3 regions of the Melaminivora jejuensis genome follow, and region 1 is predicted to be linked to each of the others. Evidence: predicted binding sites of a transcription regulator. Region 1 holds the regulator's gene; each other region holds the start of a gene.
What was found. The regulator sigma-54, encoded in region 1, starts transcription at its own class of promoters, with help from an activator protein. The targets are predictions, from matches to a motif close to TGGCANGNAANCTGCTTT.
Positions count from the first base shown of each region.

Region 2: exaC (acetaldehyde dehydrogenase ExaC) is a predicted target of sigma-54. The motif match lies at 2,474-2,491, and genes of this name have one in related genera.
Region 3: IDM45_RS11260 (methanol/ethanol family PQQ-dependent dehydrogenase) is a predicted target of sigma-54. The motif match lies at 2,569-2,586, and genes of this name have one in related genera.

Region 1 covers NZ_JACWIJ010000002.1:2,637,829-2,643,900, forward strand. The annotation lists gene IDM45_RS12420 (methyl-accepting chemotaxis protein) at 107-1,981, shown strand; gene IDM45_RS12425 (acyl-CoA thioesterase) at 1,893-2,363, opposite strand; gene IDM45_RS12430 (RNA polymerase factor sigma-54) at 2,376-3,914, opposite strand; gene lptB (LPS export ABC transporter ATP-binding protein) at 4,000-4,788, opposite strand; gene lptA (lipopolysaccharide transport periplasmic protein LptA) at 4,791-5,444, opposite strand; gene IDM45_RS12445 (bacteriohemerythrin) at 5,505-6,035, opposite strand; gene IDM45_RS12450 (thiol:disulfide interchange protein DsbA/DsbL) at 6,032-6,072, opposite strand, start outside.
Region 2 covers NZ_JACWIJ010000002.1:2,373,214-2,379,285, forward strand. The annotation lists gene IDM45_RS11220 (AMP-binding protein) at 1-1,148, opposite strand, end outside; gene IDM45_RS11225 (AraC family transcriptional regulator) at 1,261-2,328, shown strand; gene exaC (acetaldehyde dehydrogenase ExaC) at 2,557-4,083, shown strand; gene IDM45_RS11235 (TonB-dependent receptor) at 4,212-6,072, shown strand, end outside.
Region 3 covers NZ_JACWIJ010000002.1:2,381,900-2,387,971, forward strand. The annotation lists gene IDM45_RS11250 (sigma-54-dependent Fis family transcriptional regulator) at 1-1,829, shown strand, start outside; gene IDM45_RS11255 (cytochrome b) at 1,874-2,398, shown strand; gene IDM45_RS11260 (methanol/ethanol family PQQ-dependent dehydrogenase) at 2,634-4,535, shown strand; gene IDM45_RS11265 (pentapeptide repeat-containing protein) at 4,617-5,234, shown strand; gene IDM45_RS11270 (c-type cytochrome) at 5,239-5,736, shown strand; gene IDM45_RS11275 (alpha/beta fold hydrolase) at 5,761-6,072, opposite strand, start outside.

The DNA of each region.
Region 1 (6,072 bases):
TAGGGCAAGGATGCCGGGCAGCATCAGGGGACATGCTGCAACGCAGCATTTTCTTCATCCTCTGTCAGCCATGTCTGACAATGGGTATCCGAGGAGGAGAAAAACCATGTTTCAACATTTGAGCCTGCGCGCCCGGCTGATCGGCGCCAGCACCGCGATTGCCGTGCTGTCCCTGTGCATTCTGTCGGCTGTCGCCTTCATCGTGGTGCGCGCCAATTTGCTGGACAACCTGGACGAGCGCATCGGCGGCCTGACGCGCCAGCACGCCGCCGAGCTGAGCCAATGGGTGCAGGATCGCCAGCGCATCACCGGCTCGCTGAAGCTGGCGCTGGCGCTGGAGGATCCACAGCCGCTGCTGCGCGCCGCCGAGGCGTCCGGGCTGGATCTGGCCTATTTCGTGCGCGCCGACAAGAGCCATGCCTTCACCAAGCCCCGCCCCGAGGGCTACGACGGCACGGCGCGCGGCTGGTACCGGCAGGCTGTGGCCGCTGGCGGCCCGGTGCTGACGCCGGTCTATCCGGATTCGGCCAGCGGGCAGCTCACCGTGAGCCTGGTCGAGCCGGTGCTGGAAAACGGCCAGGCCGTGGCCGTGGTCGGCTCGGACATCCAGCTCGGCTCGGTGGTGCGCAAGGTCGGCGCCATCCGCGCCACGGACAAGAGTTTTGCCTTCCTGGTCGATGGCGGCAACGGCAGCATCCTGGCGCACCCCGAGGCTGCGCTGACCAGCAAGCCGCTCAAGGACATGGAGGCATCGCTGAGCCTGGAGGGCCTGCAGCGCCTGGCTGCGGGCGGCGGCCACGCCCTGCTGGAGCTGGACGGGCGCACGCAGCTGCTCTACGCCGCCCAGGTGCAGGGCACGCCCTGGGTGCTGGCCGTGGCGGCGGATCAGGCCCAGGCCCTGTCGGCCCTTGCCCGGCTGGGGCAGATCGCCGCCGGCACCACGGTGGTGGTGGTGCTGCTGTCGGCGCTGCTGATGGTCGCCATGGTCAGCCAGCAGCTGCGCCCCCTGCTGGCCGTGCGCGATGCGCTGCGCGACATCGCCTCGGGCGAGGGCGACCTGACGCGGCGCATGGCAACCGACGGCCCGCCCGAGCTGGCGCAGATCGGCCAGGCCTTCAATGCCTTTGCCGACAAGATCGCCCAGGTGCTGCTGCGCATCCGCCTGGCGGCGGACTCGGTGCAGGTGGCGGCCAGCGAGATCGCCAGCGGCAACCAGGACTTGTCGGGCCGCACCGAGGCCCAGGCCGGCTCGCTGCAGGAGACTGCCGCTGCCATGGAGCAGCTCACGGCCACGGTGCAACAGAACGCCGCCCATGCGCGCCAGGCGCACGAGCTGGCCGGCAGCGCCTCGCAGGTCGCCGGCGAGGGCGCAGGCGTGGTGCGCCAGGTGGTGCAGACCATGGAGGGCATCGAGAGCGCCTCGCGGCGCATCGTGGACATCATCCAGGTCATCGACGGCATTGCCTTCCAGACCAACATCCTGGCGCTCAACGCGGCCGTGGAGGCCGCGCGCGCCGGCGAGCAGGGCCGGGGCTTTGCCGTGGTGGCCGGCGAGGTGCGCACGCTGGCGCAGCGCGCCGCCACCGCTGCCCGGGAGATCAAGGGCCTGATCGATGCCTCAGTGCAGCAGGTGGACGCCGGCAGCCGCCTGGTGCACAACGCCGGCCAGACCATGCAGGAGGTCGAGCAAAGCATCGCCCGCGTCAGCACCATCGTCACCGAAATCAGCAGCGCCAGCCAGGAGCAAAGCCGGGGCATTGCCGAGGTCGGCAGCGCCGTCACGCAGATGGATCAGGCGACTCAGCAAAACGCCGCCCTGGTCGAGCAGGCCAGCGCCGCCGCCCAGTCCCTGCGCCAGCAGGCGCAGGAGCTGACGCAGGTGGTCGGCCAGTTCAGGCTGCCGCAGGAGGCGGGTCGGTCGGCACCTGTGGCTGGGAGCATTGCTGCAGCCGCGCCAGCACGTCTGCCGCAATTGGCGTGACCCGGCGCGACTCGCGGTCGATGAAGACGATGCCGGTCTTGCCCCGGGCGACCTCGCGTCCGCTGACGGTTTCGGTCATGCAAAACACCAGGTCGAAGCCGTAGCGGTTGAACTCTGCGGGCGTCATCTGCACCCGCAGCGTCTCGCCGTGGAAGGCCTCGGACTTGTACTGCGCCAGCATGTCGCCGACCACGATGGCGGCGCCGCCGACGTGGCCTTCGCGCCAGCCCAGGGCGTGGAAAAAGCGCACGCGCGCCTCCGACACCAGGCTGAGCAGCTGGGCGTTGTCCAGATGCCCGCCCTGGTTGACGTGGCTGATATAGACCTGCACCTCGGTGGCAAAGCCGAAGTGCGCGGGGATGTCAAAGACGATGCGGGCCATGGAAAAAAAAGTTCAAAGAGTCTTGCGCAGGCTGGCTGTCGGGATCTTCAGCGCCTCGCGGTATTTGGCCACCGTGCGGCGGGCGCACTCGATGCCCTGCTCCTTGAGCAAATCGGCGATCTTGCTGTCCGACAGGGGCTTGGCCGGGTCTTCGGCGGCAACGAACTGGCGGATCAGCGCCCGCACCGCCGTGCTCGATGCGTTGCCGCCGGTCTCCGTGCCCAGGCCGGAGCCGAAGAAATACTTCAGCTCGTAGGTGCCCTGCGGCGTGGCCATGTACTTGGCGGTGGTCACGCGCGAGATGGTGGACTCGTGCAGGCCCAGCTCTTCGGCGATGTCGCGCAGCACCAGCGGGCGCATGGCCAGCTCGCCATGCACGAAGAAATTCTTCTGCCGCTGCACGATGGCGTCGGACACGCGCAGGATGGTGTCAAAGCGCTGCTGCACGTTCTTGATGAACCAGCGCGCCTCCTGCAGCCGCGCCTGCAGCTGGGCATGGCCCTCGCTGCCCCGGTGGCCACGCAGCGCGCCGGCATACAGCTCGTGTACGCGCAGGCGCGGCATGACCTCGGGGTTGAGCTGCACGGCAAAGCGCTGCTGCGTGCCACTGCCGCTGCGCCGCACGATCACGTCGGGCACGACCACCAGGCGGCGCACGTCGGCAAAGCGCCGGCCCGGGTGCGGCTCCAGGGTGGCGATCAGGGCGATGGCGGTGCGCGTCTGCTCGTCGCTGGCCGCGCAGGTATGCGCCAGGCGGCGCACGTCGCGCCGCGCCAGCCACTCCAGCGGCTGGCGGCACACGGCCAGGGCCACGCGCACCAGTGCCGGCTCGGCGCTGCCCTCGCGCTCGCGCTCGCGCAGTTGCAGCGTCAGGCACTCGGCCAGGTCGCGTGCGCCCACGCCGGCGGGCTCCAGGCTCTGCAGCAAGCCCAGGGCAACGGTCAGGCGGTGCAGCACGTCCTCGCGCCGCTCGGGGTCGGGGTCGCCCGCCAGCAGGCTGTCGGCCAGCTCGGGCAGCGAGTCCGGCAGATAGCCGTCGTCATCGAGCGAGCCGATCAGCAGCGCCAGCGCCGCCGCGTCCTCGGGCGACAGGTGCAGCGCCAGCGCCTGGCGGCTCAGGTGCTCGGCCAGGGATTCGTGGCTGCTGGCCAACTCCAGGGCGTCGAACTCGCCTTCGGCATCGCTGGCGCCGCTGCGGCCCGGGCCGTCCAAGCCCCAGTCACTCTCGCCGGCGCCCTCGCCCTCCCACTCCAGGCGCTCGGGGGCATCGGGCAGCTCGGCGGTCTCGGGCGTGCTTGGCGCATCGGCGGCGTCGGCGCCATCCTCGGCGCTGCCGTGCTGGGACGCAGCCAGGGGCTCGGCAACTGGCCCGGGCGGGGCAGTCGCCTCGGCCTCGTCGTCGTGCTCCAGGAAGGGGTTGTCGGCCAGCATCTGCTCGACCTCCTGCGCCAGCTCCAGGGTGGACAGCTGCAGCAGCCGGATGGACTGCTGCAGCTGCGGCGTGAGCGCCAGTTGCTGGGAGACGCGCAGCGACAGCGCCGGGCGGCTCATCGCGCAAGGCCGCCGCAGGGCGCGAGCGGCACGATCGGCAGCAGGGCAAGGCGCACAGCAGTCATGGCGTGGCGCAAGGTCATGCTCACATGCGAAAGTGCTCGCCCAGGTATACCCGGCGCACTTCGGCGTTGTCCACGATCTCGGAGGGTGTGCCGCGTGCCAGCACGCTGCCCTCGCTGATGATGAAGGCGTGGTCGCAGATGCCCAGCGTCTCGCGCACGTTGTGATCGGTGATGAGCACGCCGATGCCGCGCGCCTTCAGAAAACCGATGATGCGCTGGATCTCGATCACAGCGATCGGGTCGATACCGGCAAAGGGCTCGTCCAGCAGGATGAAGCGCGGCTGGGTGGCCAGCGCCCGGGCAATCTCCACGCGCCGGCGCTCGCCGCCCGACAGGGCCGGCGCGGGCGACTCGCGCAGGTGCTCCACGCGCAGCTCCTGCAGCAGGCTGGTCAGGCGCTGCTCGATCTCGGCGCGTGGCAGGGGCCGGCCCTGCTCGTCCTTTTGCAGCTCCAGCACGGCGCGCACGTTGTCCTGCACGCTGAGCTTGCGGAAGATGGACGCTTCCTGCGGCAGATACGACAGGCCCAGGCGCGAGCGCCGGTGGATGGGCATGTCGGTCACGTCGTGGCCGTCGATGCCGATCTGGCCGCCATCGCAGCGCACCAGGCCGACGATCATGTAGAACGACGTGGTCTTGCCGGCGCCATTGGGGCCGAGCAGGCCGACCACCTCGCCCTTTTGCACGGACAGCGACACATCCTTGACCACCTGCCGGCCGCCGTAGCTCTTGCGCAGGTGGTGGGCCTGCAGGCAACTGGCCGCGTCGGCGCCACTGCCGACCGGGGGCGCTGCCGCCGGCTGCGCCATGCTCACGGCTTGCCGGCGCCCAGCTCGGGGCTGGGGCGCAGGGCGGGTGTGGCGGCGGGTGCCGGGGCGGGGCTGGCCGGCGCCGTCTCGCGCGGCGCCAGCACGGCGCGCACGCGCCCGCCCGGTGTGCCGCCGCTGCTGCCCTTGCCGGTCGGCGCTCCGCCCTCGACGGTGAACACGTCGGTGGCGTTGTTGTAGACGATGCGCGCGCCGGTCAGCTCGTCGCTGAGGGCGGCGGCGCGGTAGCGGCGCAGCTCGCCCCGGCGGATCAGGCGCACCACGTCGGCACGCCCGTCGTACTCGATGCGCTCGGCCTCGCCCTCGACGTATTCATCGGGCGCCCCCGGGGCGGTGTCGCGCTTTTGCCGGAAGAAGGCGCGCTGGTTGCCATCTGCCGTGATGACGCCGCTTTGGTAGCCATTGGCATCCTGGCGCACTTCCAGGCGCGCGCCGCGCAGCACGATGGAGCCCTTGGTCATGACCACGTGGCCGGTGAACACGGTGACTTGCTGCAGCTCGTCGTGGCGCAGCGCATCGGCCTCGATGTTCATGGGCTTGCTGCGGTCGGCCTTCTCGGCGTTGGCCAGCGGTGCCGCAGCCAGCAGCGCGGCGGCAAGCAAGGACAGGGCGAAGGGGTGAAGGGAGCGGATCTGCATGGGGCACGTTTCTTGCAAGGATTGTAGCGATGCACGTCGGCGCGCCCTTTGCGAGCCGGCTCAGCGCGAGAAAAGCCGTGCCAGCCAGCCTTTTTTCTGCATCCGCTGATTCAACTCGGGCAGCAACCGCTCGTAATCGCTGGCCTGCAGGGCCTGGGCCTTGGTCTGCGCCGCTGCTGCATCCGCGCCGCGTCCGGCCAGATAGCCCTTGACGCGCTCCTTGTAGTTGTGGTCTTCGGCACGGATGTGGCTGAACAGCCAGCGCGACAGGATGTCGTGCAACTCGCCGGCCACATCCTCGCCGCCATCGAAGCGGCCCTTGATCAGGGACACACGCCGGATGAACAGCGCATGGACTTTCTTGTGCAAGTCCAGGAACTCGTAGCCCGACTGCTCCAGCAATGCTTCCTCGAAAGCGAAGTGCGACTCGGTGTAGTCCACCACGTTGTGGATGATGGCTGCCAGGACACTGCGATCGGGGTTGTCCTTCTGGTCATACAGCGCATTGATGTACTCGACGATGCGCTGGTGCTGGCGGTCGATCTCGGCAATGCCGGTGTTCAGATCCGCCGTCCAGACGAGGTGGCTCATGTCTTTTTCCGCGCCTGGCCGACCAGGTGCTCGACCA
Region 2 (6,072 bases), 260 kb from region 1:
GTGTCGGTGCTGCTTTGGCAGCTCACCGGGCTGGTCTCGGTCATGCCGTAGGCGATGGTGATCTGCGACAGGTGCATCTCGCTGACCACGCGCTTCATGACCTCGGTCGGGCAGGGCGATCCGGCCATGATGCCGGTGCGCAGCGTGGACAGGTCGAACTCGGCAAAGCGCGGGTGATCCAGCTCGGCGATGAACATGGTCGGCACGCCGTGCAAGCCGGTGCAGCGCTCGGCCTGCACGGTCTCCAGCACCGTGAGCGCATCAAACCCGTCGTTGGGATAGACCACGGTCGCGCCGTGCGTGAAGCACGCCAGATTGCCCAGCACCATGCCGAAGCAGTGGTACAGCGGCACGGGGATGCACAGCCGATCCTCGGGCGTGAGCTTCATGCACTCGCCGATGAAAAAGCCGTTGTTCAGGATGTTGCGGTGGGTGAGCGTCGCGCCCTTGGGAAAGCCCGTGGTGCCGCTGGTGAACTGGATGTTGATCGGGTCGGTGTTCTTGAGCTGCGCGGCCACCGCATCGATGCGCGCATCCTGCGGGTCACCGCGCTGCAGCAGTTCGGAAAAGCGCAGCATCCCGGGCTGCTCGTCGCCTTGGCCGGCCACGTCGATCCAGACCACGGCGCGCAGCTCGGGCAGGCGCCGGGCGGCCAGCAGGCCGGGGGCGCAGCGGCCCAGCTCGGGCGCCAGCTCGCGCAGCATGGCCAGATAGTCGCTGGTCTTGAACTGCGCCATGCTCACCAGCGCCTTGCAGCCGACTTTGTTCAGCGCGTATTCGACCTCGGCCACGCGATACGCCGGGTTGATGTTGACCAGGATCAGGCCGACTTGCGCCGTGGCCAATTGCATCAAGACCCACTCGGCGTTGTTGTGCGACCAGATGCTGACGCGGTCGCCCTGTTGCAGGCCCAGGCCGAGCAGCGCACTGGCCAGGCGGCGCGCCTCGCGCTGCAGCTCGGCGTAGCTGTAGCGCAGGCCCTGGTGGCGGCTGACCAGGGCGTCGCGGCTGCCCTGCTGCCGCGCCATGTCGGCAAAGAAGTCGCCAATGGTCTGCTCGATCAGCGGCGTGTCCAGGCGGCCCCGGGCGTGGCTCGGGGCCGGGGATGCGGGGGTGGCTGGGGCGTTGAGCTCCGTCGTGTCCGTCATGTCGGCTGTCTCCAGAAAATATGACAGGCCGGTGCGCGGCCTGCCCCGGGGTGCAGCATACGCCGCCGCCCCGCCCAGATGGGGCCAGCGAGGTTGCAATAATGGCCACATCATGTTCACCCCTGCCCTGCCCCCGCAATCCAGCCGCAGCCCTCTGGCACTGCGCCAGGGCACTGTGGCAGCAACGCCCATGGCTTTTGTGCAGGCGGTGGTGCTGGCTTATGCACGGCGCGGCATGGATGCCGCCGAGGTGCTGGCGCGGGCACATATTGCGCCAGCGCAACTGGCCCGCACCGACGCCCGCATCACCGCCTGGCAGATGGAAGTGCTGTGCGAGGGCGCCATGCGCGAGCTCGACGACGAGGCCCTGGGCTGGTTCGAGCGCCGCCTGCCCTGGGGCAGCTACGGCATGTTGGCGCGCGCCTCGCTGTCGGCGCCCACGCTGGGCCTGGCGCTGGCGCGCTGGTGCCGCCATCACGCGCTGCTGACGCAGGCCATCGAGCTGCGCCTGACGCAGCAGCCCGGCGGCCAGGCGCAGCTGGCCATCGAGGAGCGCTGCGACCTGGGGCCGCTGCGCGAGTTCTGCCTGGTGTCGGTGCTGCGCAACGTGCTGGGCCTGGCGAGCTGGCTGGTGGACTCGCGATTGCCGGTGCTGGGCGCGCAGTTCCCGTTTGCCGCGCCGGTGCACGCGCCGGCCTACGGCGTGCTGTTCGACGGGGCCATCGGCTTTGGCGCCGATGCCGCCGCCGTGCAGCTCGACGCGCAGTGCCTGCAATGGCCCCTGGTGCGCGACGAGGCGGCCATGAACCAGATGCTGCAGCGCGCCTTGCCGCTCACGGTGCGCCAGTACCGGCGCGACCGGCTGCTGGTGCAGCGCGTGCGCCAGTGGCTGGCGCTGGCGCCCGAGGCGGCGCACAGCGGCCCCAGCGTGGCCGAGGCGCTGCACCTGTCGCCGCGCACGCTGCACCGCCAGCTCGCTGCCGAGGGCGCAACGCTGCAGCAGCTCAAGGACGAGGTGCGCTGCGCACGCGCCATCGAGCTGCTGCAGCGCAGCGAACGCCCCATCAAGCAGGTGGCGCAGGCCGTGGGCTTTGCCAGCGAAAAAAGCTTCATCCGGGCGTTTCGCGGCTGGACGGGGCACTCGCCGGGACAGTTGCGCGGCGCCGCGCGGGGATCGTAAACACGCTCTGACACACGGGCGCTGCTCCAAAGCCGGCCACAGTGGCGCAATTTGGAGCAGCGCCGGTTGCGCCAGCGGCGGCGCAACCCCTGGCCGCCCAGTCCGCACCCGGCCTGCCCAGTGCCAGGCAGGCCCAGGCCCAGGCTGGCACGAACTTTGTATGGACAGGGCAAGCCGGTTTTTTCATGCACCGGCCCTCACCCGCCGATCCACACCCAGGAGACCACCATGGACATGTTCGAACTCAAGCGTTTCAACCTCGAAATCGCCTATCCCTATCGCCAGCAATACGACAACTTCATCGGCGGCAAGTGGGTCGCTCCCGCCGCCGGACGCTATTTCGACAACGTCTCGCCCATCACCGGCAAGCCGTTTTGCAAGGTGGCGCAATCCGACGCCACCGACGTGAACCGGGCGCTCGACGCCGCCCACGCCGCCCAGGAAAAATGGGGCAAGACCTCGGTGGCCGAGCGCTCGGGCATCCTGCTCAAGATCGCCGACCGCATGGAGCAGAACCTGGAGCTGCTGGCCATTGCCGAGACCATCGACAATGGCAAGCCGCTGCGCGAGACCATGGCCGCCGACCTGCCGCTGGGCATCGACCACTTCCGCTACTTTGCCGGCTGCATCCGGGGCCAGGAGGGCACGATCTCCGAGATCGACGCCAACACCGTGGCCTACCATTTCAACGAGCCCATGGGCGTGGTCGGCCAGATCATCCCGTGGAACTTTCCCATCCTGATGGCCTGCTGGAAGCTGGCGCCCGCCCTGGCGGCAGGCTGCTCGGTGGTCATGAAGCCCGCCGAGCAGACGCCGGCGTCGATCATGGTGCTGATGGAGCTGATCGCCGACCTGCTGCCCCCGGGCGTGGTCAACATCGTCAACGGCTACGGCAGGGAAGCCGGCGAAGCCCTGGCGACGAGCAAACGCATCGCAAAAATCGCCTTCACCGGCTCCACCCCTGTGGGCCAGCGCATCCTGCACGCCGCCGCCGACAACCTGATCCCCTCCACGGTGGAGCTGGGCGGCAAGAGCCCCAACATTTTCTTTGCCGACGTGCTCGACGCCGACGATGAATACCTGGACAAGGCGCTGGAAGGCTTTGCCATGTTTGCGCTCAACCAGGGCGAGGTCTGCACCTGCCCCTCGCGCATCCTGGTGCAGGAATCGATTTACGAGCGCTTCATGGAGCGCGCCGTGGCCCGCGTCGAGGCCATGAAGCAGGGCCACCCGCTGGACAGGAGCACCATGGTCGGCGCGCAGGTGTCGCAGCAGCAGCTCGACCGCATCCTGGGCTACATCGACATTGGCCGGGGCGAGGGTGCCAAGTGCCTGACCGGCGGCGAGCGCCTGCGCGCCGGCGGCGAGATCAACGACGGCTTCTTCATCAAGCCGACGTTGCTGTACGGCCAGAACCATATGCGCGTGTTCCAGGAGGAAATCTTCGGCCCTGTGGCCTCGGTGACCACCTTCAAGGACGTGCAGGACGCCGTGCGCATCGCCAACGACACCGAGTACGGCCTGGGCGCCGGTGTGTGGAGCCGCAACGGCAACATCGCCTACCACATGGGCCGCGCCATCCAGGCAGGCCGGGTCTGGACCAACTGCTATCACCTGTACCCGGCGCACGCTGCTTTTGGCGGCTACAAGAAGTCGGGCATTGGCCGCGAGACGCACAAGCTGGCGCTGTCCAACTACCAGCAGACCAAGAACCTGCTGGTGAGCTACAACCCCCAGGCACTGGGCTTCTTCTGAGGCTGGAGCGGGCGCATCCGGCCCTGCTTCGGGGCCGGATCGCCAGGGCCGGGCACTCAGCACAGGCGGCTGAGGCCCGGCTTTTTCCGTCTGCCCTGTCCGCCTCTCATCGCTTGCAAAGGATGCCCATGCACACCCAACCGCCCTGCCCCGTGGCTGGCTGGCCGCTCAAGGCCAGCGCATTGGCCGCCGCACTGCTGCTGGCCCAGGCAGCGCTGGCGCAGTCCAGCTCCGCACCGGCAGCAGCGGCGACCGGCACGCTGCCCGACATCACCATCCGCAGCACCTTGCTGCAGTCGTCTGCCGAGCACACGCCGGCTTCGGTCACGGTGCTCGATGGCGAGCGCCTGCAGGATCGCCAGTGGCAGGTCAACCTGTCCGAGGCCCTGGCCGGCACGCCCGGCCTGCTGCTGCAAAACCGCCAGAACTACGCGCAGGACTTGCAGCTGTCCATCCGCGGGCACGGCGCGCGCTCCACCTTTGGCGTGCGCGGCATCCAGGTCTTCGTCGATGGCCTGCCGGCCACCATGCCGGACGGCCAGGGCCAGACCAACCACATCGACCTGTCCGCGCTGGAGCGCATCGAGGTGCTGCGCGGGCCGTACTCGGCGCTGTACGGCAACGCCTCGGGTGGTGTCATCAACGCCTACACCGAGCGCGGCCAAGGCCAGCCCAGCGTGCAGGGCAGCTTTGCCGTCGGCAGCAATGGCCAGAAGCGCCTGGGCCTCAAGGCCCAGGGCGAAGCTGGCGGCGTGGGCTACGTGGTCAGCGCCAGCCGCTTCCTGACCGACGGCTGGCGCGTCCACAGCGGCGCCGACAAGAACCTGTTCAATGCCCGGCTGGACACCAGCCCCGGGGCCGACAGCCAGCTCACCGTGGTCGCCAACCACGTCAACATCGACGCGCAGGACGCCGGCGGCCTGACCCCGCAGGAGTGGCAACTCGACCCGCGCAGCACCGCCGCCGGGCCGCTGCAGTTCAACATGCGCAAGTCCATGCGCCAGACGCAGACCGGCCTGACCTACGAGCGCCAGCTCGGCGGCGGCACTGCCGTGCGCGCCATGGTCTATGGCGGCAGCCGGCGCATCACGCAGTACCAATCCATCCCGGTGGCGGCGCAAAAGCCGCCCACCAGCGCCGGCGGCGTGATCGACATGGGGCGCGACTACGGCGGCCTGGACTTGCGCTGGGCGCACAACGCCCAGCCGCAGACCGGCGAAGTCGGCGTGATCGTGGGCCTGGCAGCCAACGTGGTGCAGGAAGACCGCCAGGGCTACAACAACCACGCCGGCGAGCTGCTGGGCATCAAGGGCGCGCTGCGCCGCGACGAGCGCAACACCCTGAGCAACCTCGACCCCTACGCGCAGGCCAGCTGGGCCTTCGCGCCGCAGTGGCAACTGGACGCCGGCGTGCGCTGGAGCCGGGTGCGCTTCAAGTCGCGCGACCACTACATCGCTCCGGGCAACGGCGACGACAGCGGCGAGGCGCGCTACCGCCGCCTGCTGCCGGTGCTGTCGCTGCAGCACGCCTGGGATGCCCGCACGCAGTGGTACGCCTCCATCGGCGGCGGCCTGGAGACGCCCACGTTCAACGAGATTTCCTACCGTCCGGCAGGCCTGCCGGGGCTGAACTTCGGCCTGCAGCCGGCCACCTCGACCAGCGCCGAGATCGGCCTGCGCCAGCGCCTGGCGGGCGACGGCCTGCGCGGCGACTGGTCGGCGGCGCTGTTCCACACGCGCACCAGCAACGAGATCGTGCCGGCGGAAAACGCCGGCGGGCGCACCTCCTACCAGAACGCTGGACGCACGCGGCGCCAGGGCCTGGAGCTGGGCGCCGGGCTGTGGCTGACGCGCACGCTGCGCCTGGATGCCGCGCTGACCGTGCTGGACGCCAAGCTGCGCGCGGGCTTTTGCGATGCCAAGGGCGTGTGCGTGCCAGCGGGCCGGCGCATTGCCGGCACGGCGCAGCGCCAGGCTGCGCTGGCGCTGG
Region 3 (6,072 bases), 260 kb from region 1:
TCATGGAGACGCTGTACGAGCAGATCGCCAACACCCACAGCATGGTCGTGCTGACCTCGGCGCAGGGCCTGGTGCTGCACTCCAAGGGCGACAGCGACTTCCTGGAAAAAGCCTCCAGCGTGGCGCTGCTGCCGGGCATCGACTGGTCTGAGCAGACGCGCGGCACCAATGCCATCGGCACCGCCCTGACCGAGCAGGAGGCCATCACGGTACACGGCGCGCAGCACTACATGCAGGCCAACCAGAGCCTGACGTGCTCATGCGCGCCGATCTTTGCCCCACAAGGCCAGCTCATCGGCGCACTGGATGTCAGCGGCGACCACCGCAGCTACCACCAGCACACGCTGGCGCTGGTGCGCATGTCGGCGCAGATGATCGAAAACCAGATGTTCGCCGCCAGCTTTCCCAAGGCCGTGCGGCTGCACTTCCACTCGCGCCCGGAGTTCCTGGGCACGCTGGTCGAGGGCATCGCCGTGTTCACGCCCGAGGGGCGCTTCATCTCGGCCAACCGCAGCGCGCAATTCCAGTTCGGGCTGTCGGTCAACGCGCTGCAGGCGCACACCTTTTCCTCGCTGTTCGACCTGCCCATGTCGGCGCTGTTCGAGCTGTTCGCCGGCCCCAGCCCGGCGCCGCGCCAGTTGTGCCTGCACAACGGCGTGAATGTGTGGTGCCGCACCGAGATCCGCCCCGCCGGGCCGTGGGCGGCGCCGCTGGTCGCGCCCATCGCCAGCAGCGCCGAGGCCGCCCCGCCGGCACCGCCGCGTACCGCCCCGCCAGCGCGCCGGCCCCATCTGTCGTCGCTGCAGTACCTGGATACGGGCGACGAGCAACTCGCCGGCGTCATCGCCAAGCTGCGCAAGGTGATCGACCGCGACATCCCGGTCATGATCCTGGGCGAGACCGGCACCGGCAAGGACTTGCTGGCGCAGGCCTTCCACCACGATTCGGCGCGCGCGCGCCAGCCCTTCGTCGCCGTCAACTGCGCCTCCATCCCCGACACGCTGATCGAGGCCGAGCTGTTCGGCTACGAGGAAGGCGCCTTCACCGGCGCGCGCAAAAAGGGCGCCATGGGCAAGATCCAGCAGGCCCACGGCGGCACGCTGTTTCTCGACGAGATCGGCGACATGCCGCGCCACCTGCAGGCGCGGCTGCTGCGCGTGCTGCAGGAGCGGCGCATCAGCCCGCTGGGCGCAGGCAAGGAGATCGAGGTCGATGTCAAGGTCATCAGCGCCACGCACAAGAACCTCAAGGAGCTGATCGCCCGGGGCGAATTCCGCGAAGACCTGTACTACCGCCTCAACGGCCTGGTAGTGCGCCTGCCGGCGCTGCGCGAGCGCAGCGACTTCGAGGCCGTGGCACGCAAGGTGCTGAAAACCCTGTGCGAGAACTGCACCAGGGTGCGCATCGACCCCGGCGTCATGGAACTGCTGTCGCACTACCACTGGCCGGGCAACGTGCGCCAGTTGCACAACCTGCTGCGCACTGCCTGCGCCATGGTCGATGAGGACTGCACCATCCGCATGGAGCACCTGCCCGACGACTTCTTCGACGAGCTGCGCCCGCCCCAGGCGCCGTCGCCCACCGTGCGCCTGGCGCTGGGGACGACCGACGCTGCCCTGGTGCCAGCCGTGGGCACCCCGCCCACCAGCGCCTGGCCCGATGACCCTGCCGAGGACGGCCAGAGCCTGCAGGACGTGACGCTGCAGGCCATGGCACAGATGTTGCGCCAGCACCGGGGCAACGTCTCGGCGGCAGCCAAGGCGCTGGGGGTGTCGCGCAACACCATCTATCGCAAGAAAAACCTGCTGCCGCCCGACCTGCTCGACTGACCCGGCCGATCCGCCCGGGCCACCCCACCCGGAAAGGATTTGCCATGCAAGACACCCGCTACGACCGTCTCTCCGTTGTGCTGCACTGGCTGATGGCCGCGCTGCTGCTGGCCCAGCTCGCCCTGGGCATCTGGATGACCGGCCTGCCCAAGGACGGCAGCGGCGTGCGCGCCTGGTGGTTCAACCAGCACAAGTCGCTGGGCATGGTGCTGGGCCTGCTGGTGCTGCTGCGCCTGGCCTGGGCGCTGCTGCGCCCGCGCGTGCCGCCCCTGGCTCAGGGCGCAGCGCGCCAGCGCTTGGCCAGCGGCGCGCACCGGCTGCTGTACGCACTGATGCTGCTGGTGCCACTGGCGGGCTTTCTGGGCTCGGTCTTCTCGGGCTACCCGATCCGCTTCTACGGCCTGCTCTTGCCGCAGTGGAGCGGGCGCTGGGATGCTGCCAAAGCGCTGATGGCCGGCGTGCATCACTGGTCGGCCTGGGCGCTGCTGGCGCTGGCCGTGCTGCACGTGGCGGCCACCGCGCACCATCAGCTCGTGCTGCGCGACGGCGCATTGCGGCGGATGCGCTGAAGGCCGCAGGGCCGGGGCGCGGCGGCTGCTCCGGAACTGAGCAATCCGCGCCCGCCCGGGCGCTCCACATTTGAACGCCTGGCCCACGGCCCGGCGGGCCAGCGCCGCTGCGGCCACGCCAATCCCCCGCCAGGCCAGCAGCAACAGCGCCAGGACGCCAGCGGCACCGGTGGCACGCCTCTTGCTCAGGACAGGCCGGGCACCCCGTCCGATACAACACAAGGAGCACCTCATCATGACCCCTGATTCCACACGCCCCATGCGCCTGGGCCTGAGCGCATTGTTCGTCGCCCTGTCCGCCGCTTTCGCACTGCCGGCACAGGCCGCCAACGTCAAGCCGGTGAGCTGGGAGGACATCGCCAACGACCACAAGACCACCGGCGACGTGCTCAGCTACGGACTGGGCCTGACGGCGCAGCGCTACAGCCCGGCCAAGGCGCTCAATACCGCCAACGTCGCCGGCCTGGTGCCCGTGTGGAGCTACTCCTTCGGTGGCGAGAAGCAGCGCGGCCAGGAGGCCCAGGCGCTGATCCACGACGGCGTGATGTACGTGACCGCCTCGTACTCGCGCTTCGTGGCGCTGGACGCGCGCAGCGGCAAGCGCCTGTGGACGTATGAGCACCGCCTGCCCGAGGACATCCGCCCGTGCTGCGACGTGGTCAACCGCGGCCCCGCCATCTACGGCGACAAGGTCTATTTCGGCACACTGGACGCGCGCATCGTGGCGCTGGATCGCAACACCGGCAAGGTGGTCTGGAACGAGAAGTTCGGCGACCACAAGGTCGGCTACACCATGACCGGCGCGCCCTTCATCATCAAGGATCAAAAGACCGGCAAGGTGCTGCTGGTGCATGGCTCCTCGGGCGACGAGTTCGGCGTGGTCGGCTGGCTGTACGCGCGCGACCCGGAGACCGGCAAGGAAGTGTGGGCGCGCCCCATGGTGGAGGGCCACGTGGGCCGCCTCAACGGCCAACCCAGCACGCCCACGGGCGACCCGAAGGCCCCGAGCTGGCCCGACGACCCGAACAGCCCCACCGGCAAGGTCGAGGCCTGGAGCCAGGGCGGCGGCGCGCCGTGGCAGACGCCCTCCTTCGACATCGAGACCAACACCATCGTCGTGGGCACCGGCAACCCGGCGCCCTGGAACACCTGGAAGCGCACCGCCAAGGGCGACGATCCGCGCAACTGGCCCAGCCTGTACACCTCGGGCCAGGCCTACGTCGATCCGACCACGGGCGACCTCAAGGGCTTTTTCTCGCACACGCCCAACGACGCCTGGGATTTCTCCGGCAACAACTCGGTGCTGCTGTTCGACTACAAAGATCCCAAGAGCGGCAAGACCATCAAGGCCTCGGCGCACGCCGACCGCAATGGCTTCTTCTTCCTGACCGACCGCGAAAAGCTTGCCAAGGCGGACGGTGGCCATCCCTGGAAGCAAAACGCCATCATCGGCGCCTATCCGTTCGTTGATGGCATCACTTGGGCCAAGGGCTTCGACCTCAAGACCGGCCTGCCCATCGAGAACAACAACCGCCCGCCCGAGCCCAAGCCCGGCGAGGAAAAGGGCGAGAGCATCTTCGTCTCGCCCCCGTTCCTGGGCGGCACCAACTGGATGCCCATGAGCTACAGCCCCGACTCGGGCCTGTTCTACATCCCGGCCAACCACTGGGCCATGGACTACTGGTCCGAGCAGATCACCTACAAGCCCGGCGCGGCCTACCTGGGCCAGGGCTTCCGCATCAAGAAACTCTATGACGACCACGTCGGCACCCTGCGCGCCATCAACCCGCAGACCGGCAAGATCGTCTGGGAGCACAAGGAGGAGTTCCCGCTGTGGGCCGGCACGCTGACCACCGCCGGCGGCCTGCTCATCACCGGCACCTCCGACGGTTTCGTCAAGGCCTTCGACAACAAGAGCGGCAAGGAACTGTGGAAATTCCAGACCGGCTCGGGCGTGGTCTCGGTGCCCGTGACCTGGGAGATGGACGGCGAGCAGTACCTGGCCATCCAGTCCGGCTACGGCGGCGCCGTGCCGCTGTGGGGCGGCGACATGGCCGAGCTGACCAAGCAGGTCTCGCAAGGCGGCTCGATGTGGGTCTTCAAACTGCCCAAGGCGCAGAAAGTCGCGGGCAAGTAAGCCCCGACCCCGGACTTCGACCCGCCCTCTCCCGCCTGCGCGGGAGAGGGCACCCCTGCCAGCCCCACCCTGGAGCCACCCATGAATCCCCTCACCCGCCTGGCCCTGGCCAGCGCCGCCTGTCTGGCATGGGCTGGCAGCGTCCATGCCCAGCCCACAGACGCCGCACCGCCCGCCGAAACCGCAGCCGCCGGACAGCCCCTGGTGGTCAACGGCTGCCCGATCTGGCCCTACACCCGCTGCCCCGGCGCCGACCTGCGCCACGCCAGCTTGGTCGGCAAGAACCTGGCCGGCGCCGATCTGCGCGGGGCCAATCTGACGCGCGCCGACCTGCGCGGCGCCAACCTGTCGGCAGCCAACCTGGACGGCGCCGACCTGACCGGCGCGCGCCTGACCAAGGCCTCGGCGGCCAACACCGATTTCAGGAACGCCCGCTTCATCGGCACCGACCTGGAGGCCACGCGGCTGATGCGCTCGGATTTTTCCGGCGCCGAATTTCGCGGCGCCAACCTGGAGATGGCGCGGCTGAACCATGCCTGGTTCGTCGGCACGCGCTTCATCGGCAGCAACCTGCAGGAAAGCAAGTTCGTCGCCACCAACCTGAAGGACGCCTTCTTCGAGGGCAACTTCACGCGCTACACCATATTCACCGAGTCGGCCATGGACGAATGCCGGGGCTGCCATCCGGACTGGAGGTAAGGCCATGCAGCAGTACACACGCATTTCCATCCAGGCCCGGGCGCGCTCGGGCCTGGCTGCCCTGGCACTGCTGGCAGTCGGGGTGCTGGTCGGCGCTGCCGCCCACGCCATCGAGCGCGTGGCCCCGCAGGTGGATGCCTCGGCGCTGCCCGAGCAGGCCCGCACCTGGGCCGAGCCCAACCCGCTGCGCGGCAACGAGGCGGCCATCGCCCTGGGACGCAGCGCCTTCAACCAAAGCTGCGCGCGCTGCCACGGCGAGGATGCCAACGGCTCGCGCTCGCCGGCGCCCGACCTGCGCCGCCTGGGCCTGGGCTGCCGGCGCATCCAGGATGCGGCGCTGCGCCAGCGCTGCATGGGCGATGCCGATGCCTTCTTCATCCATTCGGTGCGCTATGGCAAGCAAAAATTCGGCATCGTCCACATGCCGCCGTGGGAAGGTGTGATCGGCCCGGACGTGGCCTGGGCGCTGCGCAGCTTCATTGAAAGCAACCCATTGCGCTGATTAATGCTTTCTTATTGATAGCTGCTAACGCTTGCCCGGCAAGGGTTTCAGCCACTTTTCATCATTTTTCATCCAATGCCTGGATGGCGCTGCGCACGCTGGCACGCAGCGCCTGCAGCATCTGCGCCTCATGGCCCAGATGGCCGCTGGCCGGCAACGTACACGCCGCCGGCGCCCCCGGCCCGCCCCCATGGCCGCCCAGCGGCGGCTGGCCTGGGGTGGGCAGATCGCATCGAAGCGGCCATGCAGCCACTGCACCGGCGTACCAGACTGCGCCAGCGCCAGCACGGCGGCATCCAGCCCGCCCGGGCGCATGAAGCCACGGCGGCGCAGGTA